One region of the Proteus columbae genome, then DNA from elsewhere that is predicted to be linked to it. Evidence: riboswitches for the same ligand, from Rfam matches in the RefSeq annotation. Region 1 holds a riboswitch; each other region holds the start of a gene.
The links. Region 1 has a riboswitch for thiamine pyrophosphate ahead of thiD (bifunctional hydroxymethylpyrimidine kinase/phosphomethylpyrimidine kinase). Riboswitches for the same ligand answer to the same signal wherever they lie in the genome.
Positions count from the first base shown of each region.

Region 1 (4,394 bases):
AGAAAATAAATAGATTTATTATATTTATGGATGTAATTTTTTCTGATATTAAATGCTGTTTATTTTTATAATAATGTATTGTTTTTAATGAAAAATTAAGTTTTTATTAGATTGCTAATAAATAGCTGATAAATAAGGTTAAAGAGAAATAATTTTAGGTTGATCATTTTCAACAGCAAAATTCCATAAAATAGCTATTTTTATGACTTAATGAAAATATTGAGATAAATTTAATATCAATAACATTAGGTTATAAAAAGAGATTAATTTCCAGCGGATAATAGAGTAACGAATAAGAAGAGTTAAATAAAAAAAAGAAAAAAACAGAGGTTGGTTTATAAAACGTTTAGTTTTAAGCGTTAACAACAGGAGTGCAGTTTGTTTTTTATACAGATAATCCTATGTTGAGAGAGTGCAAATTAAAGAATTGTTGCTTACACACTCTCAACGTGAAGAAAGCATTTATTGAGATAATTTTTCTTGGCTAATAACAAGGAGCCGGTGAGTATGAGTATCACGATCCTTACCCCAGCAGAAAGCGTCCCAGTTTTCATAAAGATCATCAGTATCTTTCACTACTGTTAGAGGGCGGTTTTCTTCTGTTCCATCTGAAATATAAACATTAAGGTGAGCAGTAAAAGCCCAATCAATCATTGTTTCCCAAAAACGCTTACCTGCACCGGTTTGCTCTTCATCAGAAACAACAATGTTGTATGTTTTAAGTAAATAACTAAAGAAGTGTCTAGGGAGATATCTTGTCGCAATATCATGTTCTTCAGAAACAGTTCGCCATACTTTAACTTGGGTACATGTTGTTTTACTAAATATAATGTCTTTGCGAAAAATAAGTTCTACAAGATAAACTGTTTCAGGTGCATTGGTAGTTGAAATTAAACGATATTGATTGCGTTTTAAAGATTTAACAAAACGATACCCATTAGGGATGCTATATTCTGGTAATACAAAGTCTTCCACACCTTTTTCAAGGAATTCTTTTGTATGATCAATATTTCTAGAGTGAATTTTCAACTTTACATTAAAATCTGCATCAGGAATAAGATAAAGCATTGATTGTCCATTATTCTGTTGCGATGGTTCATTTTTCATTTAGCCCCTCCGCATTGTGTGATTGTCCAGAAATGCATTATAAATACCTCATCTAGCAGATAATATATCGATTGTCGTTAAAATGAACAAAATAATTTATTTTATTCTTATTATTTAAATATATCTGAAATATATTCCTTAAATTGATGTGTCATGCAATAGAAGCCATCGGCTTAGTATTTATTATATACAACCTTAGCTGATTTATCTTACTGAATCACAAATCTCAACAATAGAGAATCTATAGCTCGAGATGAGCTATCAAACTAGCTTCTTTATCTTGAGCATGCGATACTCCTTATCGCCTGAATTTACAGGCTTTGGCTCGGGGCGCCTTATGGCTGAGATGAACCCGTATAACCTGATCTGGATAATGCCAGCGTAGGGAAGTCAAGGTAACTCTGCTGATTAACAGAGCCCGACTTTTCTGTAACTGGTGAAAGGAGGAGTTAATCAGTGAGATTCAATGCATTGTCTATCGCAGGCACCGATCCTAGTGGTGGTGCAGGTATTCAGGCCGATCTGAAAACATTTTCCGCACTGGGTGTATATGGCACAACCGTAATGACGGCACTGGTTGCCCAAAATACCTGTGGTGTCCGTAGTGTCTATGATTTATCCCCTGATTTTGTTGCAGCTCAATTAGATGCTGTCTTGTCTGATGTTCGAATTGATAGTGCCAAAATTGGCATGCTCTCTAATGCCTCAATTATTGATGTGGTTTGCGACAAGCTTCAGCAATATGCGATCCCTTTTGTTGTACTTGATACCGTGATGATTGCAAAAAGTGGTGATCCTCTATTACAGCCTGATGCGGTTAATAAAATGGTTACTCAGCTTTTGCCTCTGGTTGATTTGATCACGCCTAATTTACCTGAAGCGGCAGCGCTGCTAGGTTGTGAAGTTGCTCAAGATGAAATAATGATGAAGCAACAAGGCTATGCATTGCTAAAACAAGGATGCAAAGCCGTGTTGATGAAAGGCGGGCATTTAACCGAAAATGAAAGCCCTGATTGGTTGTTTACTCAAGAAGGTGAGTGGCGATTTACCTCAAAACGCGTTAATACAAAAAATACGCATGGGACAGGATGCACACTTTCAGCCGCTTTGGCCGCTATTCGTCCTCAAGTTTCTAACTGGCAAATTTGTGTTGAACAAGCAAAAGCCTATTTACAACAAGCATTAGAACATGCCGACAGTTTAGAGGTTGGACAAGGTTTTGGTCCTGTACACCATTTTCATCGCTGGTGGTGATGTAAAAAAGCCCCTACAAAAGGGGCTTTAGCGTGTCGCAGAATTGTTTTTTTAAGCAATAGTGACAGATTTATTTAGATAAACATCTTGTACTGCATTAATTAGCGCAACGCCATCTTTCATTGATTTTTTGAAGGCTTTACGACCTAAAATTAAACCCATACCACCCGCACGTTTATTGATAACCGCAGTGCGTACAGCATCTTCAAGGTCATTATTACCTGAAGCGCCACCAGAGTTAATTAACCCTGCACGACCCATATAGCAGTTTGCTAATTGATAACGAACTAAATCAATTGGGTTTTCAGTGGTGAGTTTGGTGTAAACACGCTCATCAGTATGACCAAAACCAATCGCTTTAAAGCCACCGTTATTTTCAGCCATTTTTTGTTTAACGATATCAGCACCAATTGTAGCGGCTAAATGGTTCGCTTGGCCTGTTAAGTCTGCACTTGCATGGTAATCAACACCGTCTTTTTTAAATGCAGGGTTACGTAAATAGGCCCACAATACGGTGACCATACCTAATTCATGAGCACGTTCAAAGGCCATTGAAATCTCTTCAATTTGGCGACGGCTTTCTTGTGAACCAAAGTAAATGGTCGCACCCACTGCAACAGCACCCATTTCAAATGCTTGTTCTACACTGGCATACAGTGTTTGGTCATATTGCGCTGGGTAGCTTAAGGTTTCATTGTGGTTTAACTTCACAAGGAAAGGAATTTTGTGTGCATAACGACGAGAAACAGAAGCAAGAACACCATAAGTAGAGGCAACACAGTTACAACCCGCTTCAATAGCCAACTCAACAATATTTTTGGGATCAAAATAGAGTGAGTTTGCGGCAAAAGAGGCCGCGGCAGAGTGCTCAACACCTTGGTCAACAGGTAGAATAGACAGATAGCCCGTTCCCGCTAAACGTCCGTGATTAAACAGGGTTTGCATTGAACGTAACACGCTATTAGGGCGATTGTTATCAATCATAACACGATCAACAAAGTCAGAACCTGGCAGGTAGAGATTTTCGCTTGGGATGGTTTGGCAACGATGTTCTAATAATGATTTTGCATCAGCACCTAACAAACTTACTATATCAGTCATTACATACTCCAGTTCATGATGAGATGAGAGTGATTGTCATTTATCTACACTAAGATAACAAGTCACATTGAGGCGGTAACCGGCAGTGGATCGCTTCAGGTAACACAATAAATTCAAATTTATTCCCTAAAAGTGGTTCTCCATCTAAATTAAATACCATTTCATGAGAAGCACTAATGTTTACCCAGCGACTGTCGCGCTCGATAATCTTGTCGTTTTTTTTACGATCAAACAGACTATTTAAAAGAGAAGGGAGTAATTCGTGTGCTTCAACAATGGTGATATTGAGTTTATTGTCGTTAATTAATGCTTCGGGGCAGAGTTGTTGTCCTCCTCCTGCTTGACGCCCATTACCAATACCTAAAATCAGTGATTCACCTTCCCAGTGAAAATTTTCAGCTTCAATTGTGCAATGATCCGCTTTTAAAGAGTCAATACTTAAAAGGCCATTAATAAAATAGGCGGCCCCACCTAATGCTGATTTTAAGGCTTCAGGGGTTTCTGTTGTGATTTTTGTTCCAAAGCCGCCAGATGCCATATTGATAAAATAGTGAGTCTTATTCACAGCGATAACATCAATTGGTACAGCGCGACCTTTAACGGCTAAATTAAGTGCATTTTCCATATCACGAGGGATTTGTGCGCTGGTCGCAAAATCATTTGCTGTGCCTAATGGAATAATACCTAGAGTGGGAGGAGATGAAGCTGAAAGATGAATTAATTCAGATGCAACACGATTAATTGTACCGTCACCACCAGCTGCAATAACGTTTTCAGCATTTATATCAATAGCTTCTTGTACAAAACGTCGCACATCACTCGATTCCCAAGTCACTCTCACTTGGAGATCAAAACCTTCATCACGTAATTGGTAAACGGCTTTTCTTAATGCGCTATTATTCGCGCTTTTTCCATTAATGATTAGCAAACTA
Region 1 covers NZ_CP043925.1:2,340,271-2,344,664, reverse strand. The annotation lists gene F1325_RS11175 (hypothetical protein) at 463-1,107, opposite strand; TPP riboswitch at 1,424-1,512, shown strand; gene thiD (bifunctional hydroxymethylpyrimidine kinase/phosphomethylpyrimidine kinase) at 1,564-2,361, shown strand; gene fbaB (class I fructose-bisphosphate aldolase) at 2,413-3,462, opposite strand; gene yegS (lipid kinase YegS) at 3,512-4,394, opposite strand, start outside.

Region 2 (4,394 bases), 1.4 Mb from region 1:
GTTTTATTGCTTCGATGATCTCTTGTTCAACGTCGTCTGGCTGTTTATCTTTTATTCGTAATTGCAGGGTGGTAACGCCTATTTTTAATAGGCGTGCGATCCATTCAACAGAATCAACAACAGGATAAAGCCCAAGCTTTTTTTCTGTTAATGCAAAAGGTGTATTAGAGGATCTGTTCATTTTCAGGCACCTCAACACTGGCGATTTCTGCACTGTGGTATAACTCACTTCCATGCTCTTTAAAGGCTTGAGACATTTTCTCCATACCTGCCGCATAATCGCGTACTTCTTGTGTTATCTTCATTGAGCAGAATTTAGGACCACACATTGAACAGAAATGAGCGACTTTTCCTGAAGCCTGAGGTAGCGTTTCATCGTGATATTGACGTGCAGTTTCAGGATCAAGAGCCAAGTTAAATTGGTCTTCCCATCTAAACTCAAAGCGCGCTTTCGACATTGCATTATCACGAATTTGAGCGCCGGGGTGTCCTTTTGCTAAATCGGCTGCATGAGCGGCGATTTTATAAGTGATAAGACCTTGTTTCACATCTTCTTTATTAGGTAAACCAAGGTGTTCTTTTGGTGTAACATAACAGAGCATTGCGCAACCAAACCAGCCAATCATTGCTGCACCAATACCTGATGTGAAGTGATCGTAACCCGGCGCAATATCTGTAGTGAGAGGGCCTAATGTATAAAATGGTGCTTCATGACAATGTTCCAATTCCTCTGTCATATTGCGGCGGATCATCTGCATTGGAACGTGGCCAGGGCCTTCTATCATGACTTGAACGTCATACTCCCATGCAATTTTTGTCAGCTCACCTAGAGTATGTAATTCAGAAAATTGTGCTTCGTCATTGGCATCTTGAATCGAACCTGGTCTTAATCCATCGCCCAGTGAGAGGGAGACGTCATAAGCGGTACAAATTTCACAGATTTCACGGAAATGTTCGTAGAGGAAATTCTCTTTATGATGTGATAAACACCATTTTGCCATTATCGAACCGCCACGAGACACTATGCCCGTTAGTCGTTTTGCTGTCATTGGCACATAACGTAACAATACACCAGCATGAATAGTAAAATAATCAACCCCTTGTTCTGCTTGTTCAAGCAAGGTATCTCGGAACATTTCCCAAGTGAGATCTTCAGCAATACCGTTAACTTTCTCGAGAGCTTGATAAATTGGAACTGTACCAATAGGAACAGGGCTATTGCGAATGATCCACTCACGCGTTTCATGAATATAACGGCCTGTTGAGAGATCCATTACGGTATCCGCTCCCCAGCGTGTAGACCAAATTAGCTTTTCAACTTCTTCTTCAATTGAGGAGGTGACCGAAGAGTTCCCGATATTGGCATTCACTTTCACTAAGAAATTACGACCAATAATCATTGGCTCTGATTCTGGGTGATTGATATTGGCTGGAATGATTGCTCGACCAGCTGCAACTTCTTGGCGTACAAACTCAGGGGTAATATTGTCAGGGAGATGAGCACCAAAGCTAAACCCTGCGTGCTGTTGGCGTAAAACTTCGCTACGAATTCTCTCTCGCCCCATATTTTCACGAATAGCAATAAACTCCATTTCAGGCGTAATAATGCCTTGGCGAGCATAATGCAATTGGGTCACACTTTTGCCATTTAGCGCTTTTTTAGGGCTTGGTTTTAAGGGAAAACGCAGATGCTCTAATCCAGCATCAGAAAGGCGCTGTTGGGTGAAATCAGAACTTAAAAGTGAAAGCGTTTCGGTATCATTGCGCTCATCAATCCAAGGTTGGCGTATTTTTTTTAAGCCAAGGTTAACGTCAAGTTGAGAATCAGGATCACCATAAGGGCCTGATGTGTCATATACCGGTACAGGTTCATTATCTTCAAAAACAGGGGAATCTTTTGATCCTCCTACTAGCGTTTTATCAAGCTGGATCTCACGCATGGGTACTTGAATGTCAGTGCGTGAGCCTTCGAGATAAATGCGTTTTGAATTGGGGAAGCTTACGCCTTGAATGGTGCTGATAAACTCTTGAGCAGCATCACGTTGCTCTTTTCGTGGACGCTGTTTGTTGATCGTTGGTGAAATATCTTTAACGGATATAGTTTGATTTTGGGACATAGCATTTCCTAATAAATATCATGCAGGCTATTAGCCTGTCGGGTGAATATTGAGAAAAATGCTTGTCTGGAGGTCGCAGGGAGTATCGACAGATAGGTGTATATAGATGTGTGAAAAATATACGCAATGAAGCTATCAAAAGGTCGAATCACTCTTGTTCCCTTCGCGGGTATTAACCCGATCAGGTTCCGCGGATCCCGAATTAACGGTCTCAGCCTGTGTTTATAATAGCCTTATAAACACTAGGCACTCCGACAAGAAGAAGTCCAGTATATGAAAGATTTTAAAAACTACAAGTCCGATATGGGTTATTTATTTAAATCCCAATATTGTTGTTCCCAACCTTTCATTTGTGAAATTTGAATAATGGTTACACTCAATAACATTAATATAATTTATGTTTTTAGTGAGTGGATGTTAATGAATCATAGAAGACAGAGATAATACATTGAGAGGTTCTTGCTAAAGAGAGTATCCTCTATTCTATATCATTATTTTGGATAGAATGGTCGTTATGCATTTATATACATTAACAGGCTCAGAAAAGGGCTGGTGGACAGTCAGTCTTGGTGGGCGAGTGTGGTTACCTAAAGGTGAACTTCCGTTTGGCTTAGCTAAAGATTGGGATCTCATTGGTCAGCACGCCAAAATTGTGGGTGAATGGCAAGGTGAAACAGTTTGGCTTATTCATGGAAAAATGGATAACGACATGTGCTCACCAAGACTTATCGCCTCACAAGATGAAAACTTATTTAAATTAGTCGGTCGTGGTGTTCAACTGGCTGAGTTTTATCGTTCTCACCGTTTTTGTGGTTATTGTGGTTCTAAAATGCGTCATAGTGAGAGTGAATGGGCGTGTTTATGCGATAACTGCCATGAACGTTATTATCCGCAAATTGCCCCTTGCATTATTGTGGGTATTCGACATGAAGATAAGATCTTATTAGCACATCATGTTAGGCATAAACATTCACCTCTTTACACTGTACTCGCTGGTTTTGTTGAGGTTGGTGAAACATTAGAAGAAGCAGTGGCTCGTGAAGTGTTTGAAGAGAGCAATATTCGTATTCGCAATATTCGCTATGTATCATCTCAGCCTTGGCCGTTTCCTCATTCTTTAATGATGGGATTTTTGGCCGATTATGATGGTGGCGAACTACAACATGATCCTTCTGAATTAATGAGTGCGGGTTGGTATCGTTACGATCAATTACCCCAGATCCCACCACCAGATACAATTGCTCGACGCTTGATAGAAGATACGATAGCGAATATCAGACAAGATAAAGAAAAGAGCTAAATAAAGGCGCTGTCTGCCAACAGTTATTTCTCCAGCATGTTACAATGCATGCTATTTTGCGGCCCTATTACTGTTAATGGAGTTAGTCATGAGTGAGTTGAAAAACGACCGCTATTTACGTGCGCTGTTGCGCCAACCTGTTGATGTCACCCCAGTTTGGATGATGCGTCAGGCAGGCAGATATCTTCCTGAATACAAGGAAACACGGGCACAGGCGGGAGATTTCATCTCATTGTGCAAAAATACAGAATTAGCATGTGAAGTGACATTACAGCCTTTAAGACGCTTCCCTTTAGATGCCGCTATTTTATTTTCTGATATTTTAACTATTCCAGATGCAATGGGGCTAGGTCTTTACTTTGAAACAGGTGAAGGCCCTCGTTTTAAATCACCTATCAACAGCCTTGCTGATATTCAAAAACTGCCTATTCCTGATCCTGAAGATGAACTAGGATATGTGATGAATGCAGTACGTGCCATTCGTCATGCATTGCAAGGTAGTGTGCCATTAATTGGTTTTTCAGGAAGCCCTTGGACACTGGCAACCTATATGGTTGAGGGTGGAAGTAGTAAGGCCTTCACAAAAATTAAAAAAATGATGTATTCAGAGCCTCAAGCTCTACATCTATTACTGGATAAACTGGCAGATAGCGTTATTCTGTATCTGAATGCTCAAATTAAAGCGGGCGCACAATCTATCATGATCTTTGATACATGGGGTGGTGTGCTAACAGGGCGTGATTACCAACTCTTCTCATTACACTATATGCATAAGATTGTTGATGGTCTTATCCGTGAATATGATGGAAGAAAAGTACCAGTCACTTTATTTACCAAAGGTGGTGGTCGCTGGCTAGAAGCTATGGCTGCGACAGGTTGCGATGCATTAGGACTTGATTGGACGATTGATATTGAAGATGCACGCCGTCGAGTTGGGGATAAAGTTGCGCTACAAGGTAATATGGATCCTTCTATGC
Region 2 covers NZ_CP043925.1:3,717,042-3,721,435, reverse strand. The annotation lists gene thiE (thiamine phosphate synthase) at 1-181, opposite strand, end outside; gene thiC (phosphomethylpyrimidine synthase ThiC) at 165-2,117, opposite strand; TPP riboswitch at 2,259-2,381, opposite strand; gene nudC (NAD(+) diphosphatase) at 2,632-3,417, shown strand; gene hemE (uroporphyrinogen decarboxylase) at 3,506-4,394, shown strand, end outside.
Region 2: linked by a shared signal. The riboswitch ahead of thiC (phosphomethylpyrimidine synthase ThiC) and the one ahead of thiD (bifunctional hydroxymethylpyrimidine kinase/phosphomethylpyrimidine kinase) in region 1 are both predicted to bind thiamine pyrophosphate.

Region 3 (4,394 bases), 860 kb from region 1:
TCACGCCAATGTAGCTTTTGACTGCTTCCCACAAAAAGGGTGCCTTTTAGCTTTTGGCTAATAAGTACTAAACCTAAACAACAAAAAAGCTGGATCAACGCTAACAGTGCAGCGCGGTGTAAATCGTAGTCATAGCTTAACGCTTGATAAATCGCGAGTTCAACAGTCGTTGCCGCAGGACCTCCGCCTAATGCCAATACAGTGGCAAAGCTTGCAAAGCAGAGCATAAAAATGAGTGATGCCGTGGGCAGAATTTGACGCCACAAATAGGGAAATTCAAGAAAACGAAAACGTTGCCAGCCATTCATGCCAAGCTGTGAGGCTAATTGGCGTTGTTCTGACGAAATACTTTCGAGTGCTTGTAATAGCATTCGGGTTGCTAATGGCATATTGAAAAAAATATGAGCTAATAGAATGCCTTGCAAACCATAAGGGGTAAATTGGTAGTCGATCCCTAGCCATTCACAAATTTGAGCAATCCATCCCACTCTGCCATAAACCGTTAAAATACCAAAAAGTGCAACTAGAACAGGTAACACAAGACTCATGGCACATAGGCGTAAAAACAGTGTTCGTCCTTTAAATTGGCGTCGATAGAGTGCTTTGGCGAGCCAAATAGCAGGTAATATCGAAAACAGCGCAGATAAAAAGGCTTGCCAAAAAGTAAAGCGGACAACATGCCATAAATATTCATCAGCAAAAATTGAGGTCAGCTCACCACTTGGTGCGTTAAACCACAATGCGCCAAATGACAATAACGCCACAATAAGCAGTAAACCCGAGGCACATAGCCCCGGGATAAGCCATCTTCCCATTAGCGACTAACCGCAGATTGCCAATTACGAGTCCATGTTTGGCGCTCTTTTGCGACAACATCTGCATCGAATTGTAATGATTTTTCGGGTTTAGGCATCACGGAATAGACGTCAGGTAATGGCATATCAATAACAGGATACATCCAATTGGTTGTAGGAATAGTTTCTTGGAAAGCAGGGGTGAGCATAAATTGCATAAATTGTTGAGCTAATTCAGGTTGTTTGCTCGATTTCAATTTTGCCGCGACTTCGACTTGTAAGTAATGCCCTTCATCGAAAATTGCCGCTGCATAGTTATCTTTTTTATCCGCTAAAATGTGATAACCTGGAGATGATGTGTAACTAAGCACAAAATCACCTTCACCTTTTAAGAATAAGCCATAAGACTCACTCCAACCTTTAGTCACTGTCAGCGTTTTCTCTGACAATTTTTTCCATTCAGAGGCCGTATTTTCAGGGTAAAGTGACTGCATCCATAGCATTAAACCCAAACCCGGTGTGCTGGTGCGAGGATCTTGATACAAAATCTTCCACTTTTCTTTGCTATTTAGCAGTTCAGCCATACTTTTTGGGGGATTAGCAATGCGGTTTTTATCATAGATAAAAGCAAAATAACCGTAGTCATAAGGCACAAAGGTATCATCAGCCCATTTTTCAGGTAGGGTGAGTTTTGATGTATCGATATGACTTGGTGCGAAAAGTCCCGTTTCTTTTGCTGCGTGGATCAGATTGTTATCCAAACCCAAAATAATATCAGCCTTACTCTTATCACCTTCCATACGTAAGCGATTAAGCAGAGAAACACCATCAGAAAGGGCAACAAGTTTTAATTCGCAATCACATTGTTGTTCAAACGCTTTTTTTATTGCAGGCCCTGGCCCCCAATCTGCGGTAAATGAATCATAAGTGTAAACAGTGAGCGTGGGTTTTTGTGCTAAGGCTTGAGTTGAAAAAGTACTTACAATGCCCAGTGCGCCCAGAAGGAAAGTAAAGCGAAGCGATTTAGTTAACACGTTTAGTTCCTCAGTAAAAGTCAGGTAGGATCTGAGGAGTGAGGATGGCAAACCAATGAATATTGCAACATCCTGACTCAAATCCCTACGCCAGTATTAGCTGGATCAGGTTCCACGAGTTTTTCTCAGCCTAAAAAGGCACCCCGTTGAGACTTTCCCATTGTAGATAAATACGCGCGTCGTGCAAAGTCTGTTGATAGAGGTTTACCGTTTGTGGGTAGTATGAAACAATGAGTTATCTTTCAAATTTGGTTATTGAGGTAGTCTAGTGATCGATGATGATGGCTACCGCCCGAATGTAGGGATTGTAATTTGTAATCGGCAAGGGCAAGTGCTTTGGGCTCGTCGCTATGGGCAACATTCATGGCAATTTCCTCAAGGGGGAATTAATCCTGGAGAATCGCCAGAGCAGGCAATGTACCGAGAGTTGTTCGAAGAAGTTGGGTTAAGTCGCAAGGATGTTAAAATTCTTGCCTCCACACGTAACTGGTTACGTTACAAGTTACCGAAGCGTTTGGTGCGTTGGGACACAAAACCTGTTTGTATTGGACAAAAACAGCGTTGGTTCCTCTTGCAGTTAACAAGTAATGATAAAGACATTAATGTTCAACAAAGCAAAACGCCAGAATTTGATGGCTGGCGTTGGGTGAGTTACTGGTATCCTGTTAGACAAGTCGTCTCTTTTAAACGCGATGTTTATCGACGTGTAATGAAAGAGTTCGCACCCGTAGTCATGCCGTTGCAAGAACAAGTGTCTTTACCTCGTCCATCGTATGGATATCGGCGTAAAAGGTATTAGATAACACTATGCTGACACGTTTGCGAGAAATTGTAGAAAAAGTGGCTATGGCAGCGGGGCTTCCAGAAGCGCTTGAACTCTTAGTCAAGGAAACGTGTCAGGCAATGCACACGGATGTGTGTTCTATTTATCTTGCCGATAAACAACGTAGTTGTTTTTATCTTATGGCGACCAAAGGGTTAAAAAAACCTAGAGGGAGAGCCGTTAGCCTCTCGTTTGATGAAGGCGTTGTTGGTGAAGTGGGGCGTCTTTCAGAGCTCATCAACCTCGCTGATATTCGCGAGCATCCTAGCTTTAAATACCTTCCTCAAGTTAAAGAAGATGATCTCCGTGCTTTCCTCGGTGTACCTATTGTCTATCGTCGCCAACTCCTTGGTGTATTAGTCGTTCAGCAAAAAGAGCGTCGCTTATTTAATGAAAGCGAAGAATCTTTTATGGTGACACTGGCGACACAATTAGGTGCAACGTTATCGCAAGTACAAACTAAAGGGCTTTTTGGACAATATCGCCAAAGCCGTATTAAAGCACTTTCGGTTTCGACGGGTGTGGTGATGGCATATGGCTGGCAAGAAGTCGCTCAGCCAATCCTTGAAAATGTATTTAAAGCCAGTGCACTTGATATAAAAGCAGAGCTCAATCGACTCACTGTTGCTTTAGAAGATGCAACAGCAGAATGTCGCCGTTTTAGTAAGCGTTTTATGGCGAATGCACAAAAAGAGAGTGCGGCCATTTTTGATCTCTACTCGCATTTACTTAATGATCCACAGCTTAAACATAAAATGACCGCGATAATCACACAAGGTTATGTCGCAGAATGGGCAGTTAAAGTGGTGGTTGAGAAAGTATCAGCGCAATTTTCCAGCCTGAAAGACGGTTATATGCGAGAAAGAGCGTCTGATCTTAAAGCATTAGGACAGCGTTTATTATTCCATTTAGATGATGATCTAAGCTCAACCAATATTTGGCCAGAGCGTTTTATTTTGGTCGCTGATGAATTAAGTGCCAGTTTATTGGCGGAGTTACCAGAGCAACAACTTGCTGGTGTCATTGTTCGAGATGGCGCAACTCACTCACATTCTGCCATTCTTGTTAGAGCGATGGGAATACCCGCGATTATGGGAGCAGATATTCAACCTGAGCTGTTACATAATCGCATGCTTATTCTTGATGGTTATCGTGGAGAAATATTTATTGAGCCAGAGCCTTTTATTACTCAAGAATATAAACAAATTATTGATGAAGAGAGTGTATTAAGCCAAATTGCAGAAGATCAACTTGAACAGCAAGCGGTTTTAAAAAACGGTGAAGCAGTTAGTGTTCAATTGAATGCGGGATTAAATATAAAATATGAGCAACGCATTAGTGTGGGAATAGATGGTGTGGGTTTATATCGCACCGAAATACCTTTTATGTTGCAAAGCGGTTTTCCCTCTGAAGATGAACAAAAAAACCGTTATCGTGAAATTCTCTCTTTTTTTCCAGATAAACCCGTTGTATTGCGCGCTTTAGACATTGGTGCTGATAAGCAACTTCCTTATATGCCAATTAATGAGGAAAACCCCTGCTTAGGTTGGAGAGGAATAAGAATATTGCTCGATCAACCTGAAATCTTCCTTATTCAGCTACGTGCAATGCTAAAAGCAAATCTCGAATTTAAAAATTTGAAAATATTGTTGCCGATGGTGACAAGTCTTGATGAAATTGACGAAGCAAGAACATTGCTGCTACGAGCATGTGATGAAGTCAGTCGAGAAATAAAGTGTGAGT
Region 3 covers NZ_CP043925.1:3,198,488-3,202,881, reverse strand. The annotation lists gene thiP (thiamine/thiamine pyrophosphate ABC transporter permease ThiP) at 1-815, opposite strand, end outside; gene thiB (thiamine ABC transporter substrate binding subunit) at 815-1,828, opposite strand; TPP riboswitch at 1,893-1,984, opposite strand; gene rppH (RNA pyrophosphohydrolase) at 2,097-2,627, shown strand; gene ptsP (phosphoenolpyruvate--protein phosphotransferase) at 2,636-4,394, shown strand, end outside.
Region 3: linked by a shared signal. The riboswitch ahead of thiB (thiamine ABC transporter substrate binding subunit) and the one ahead of thiD (bifunctional hydroxymethylpyrimidine kinase/phosphomethylpyrimidine kinase) in region 1 are both predicted to bind thiamine pyrophosphate.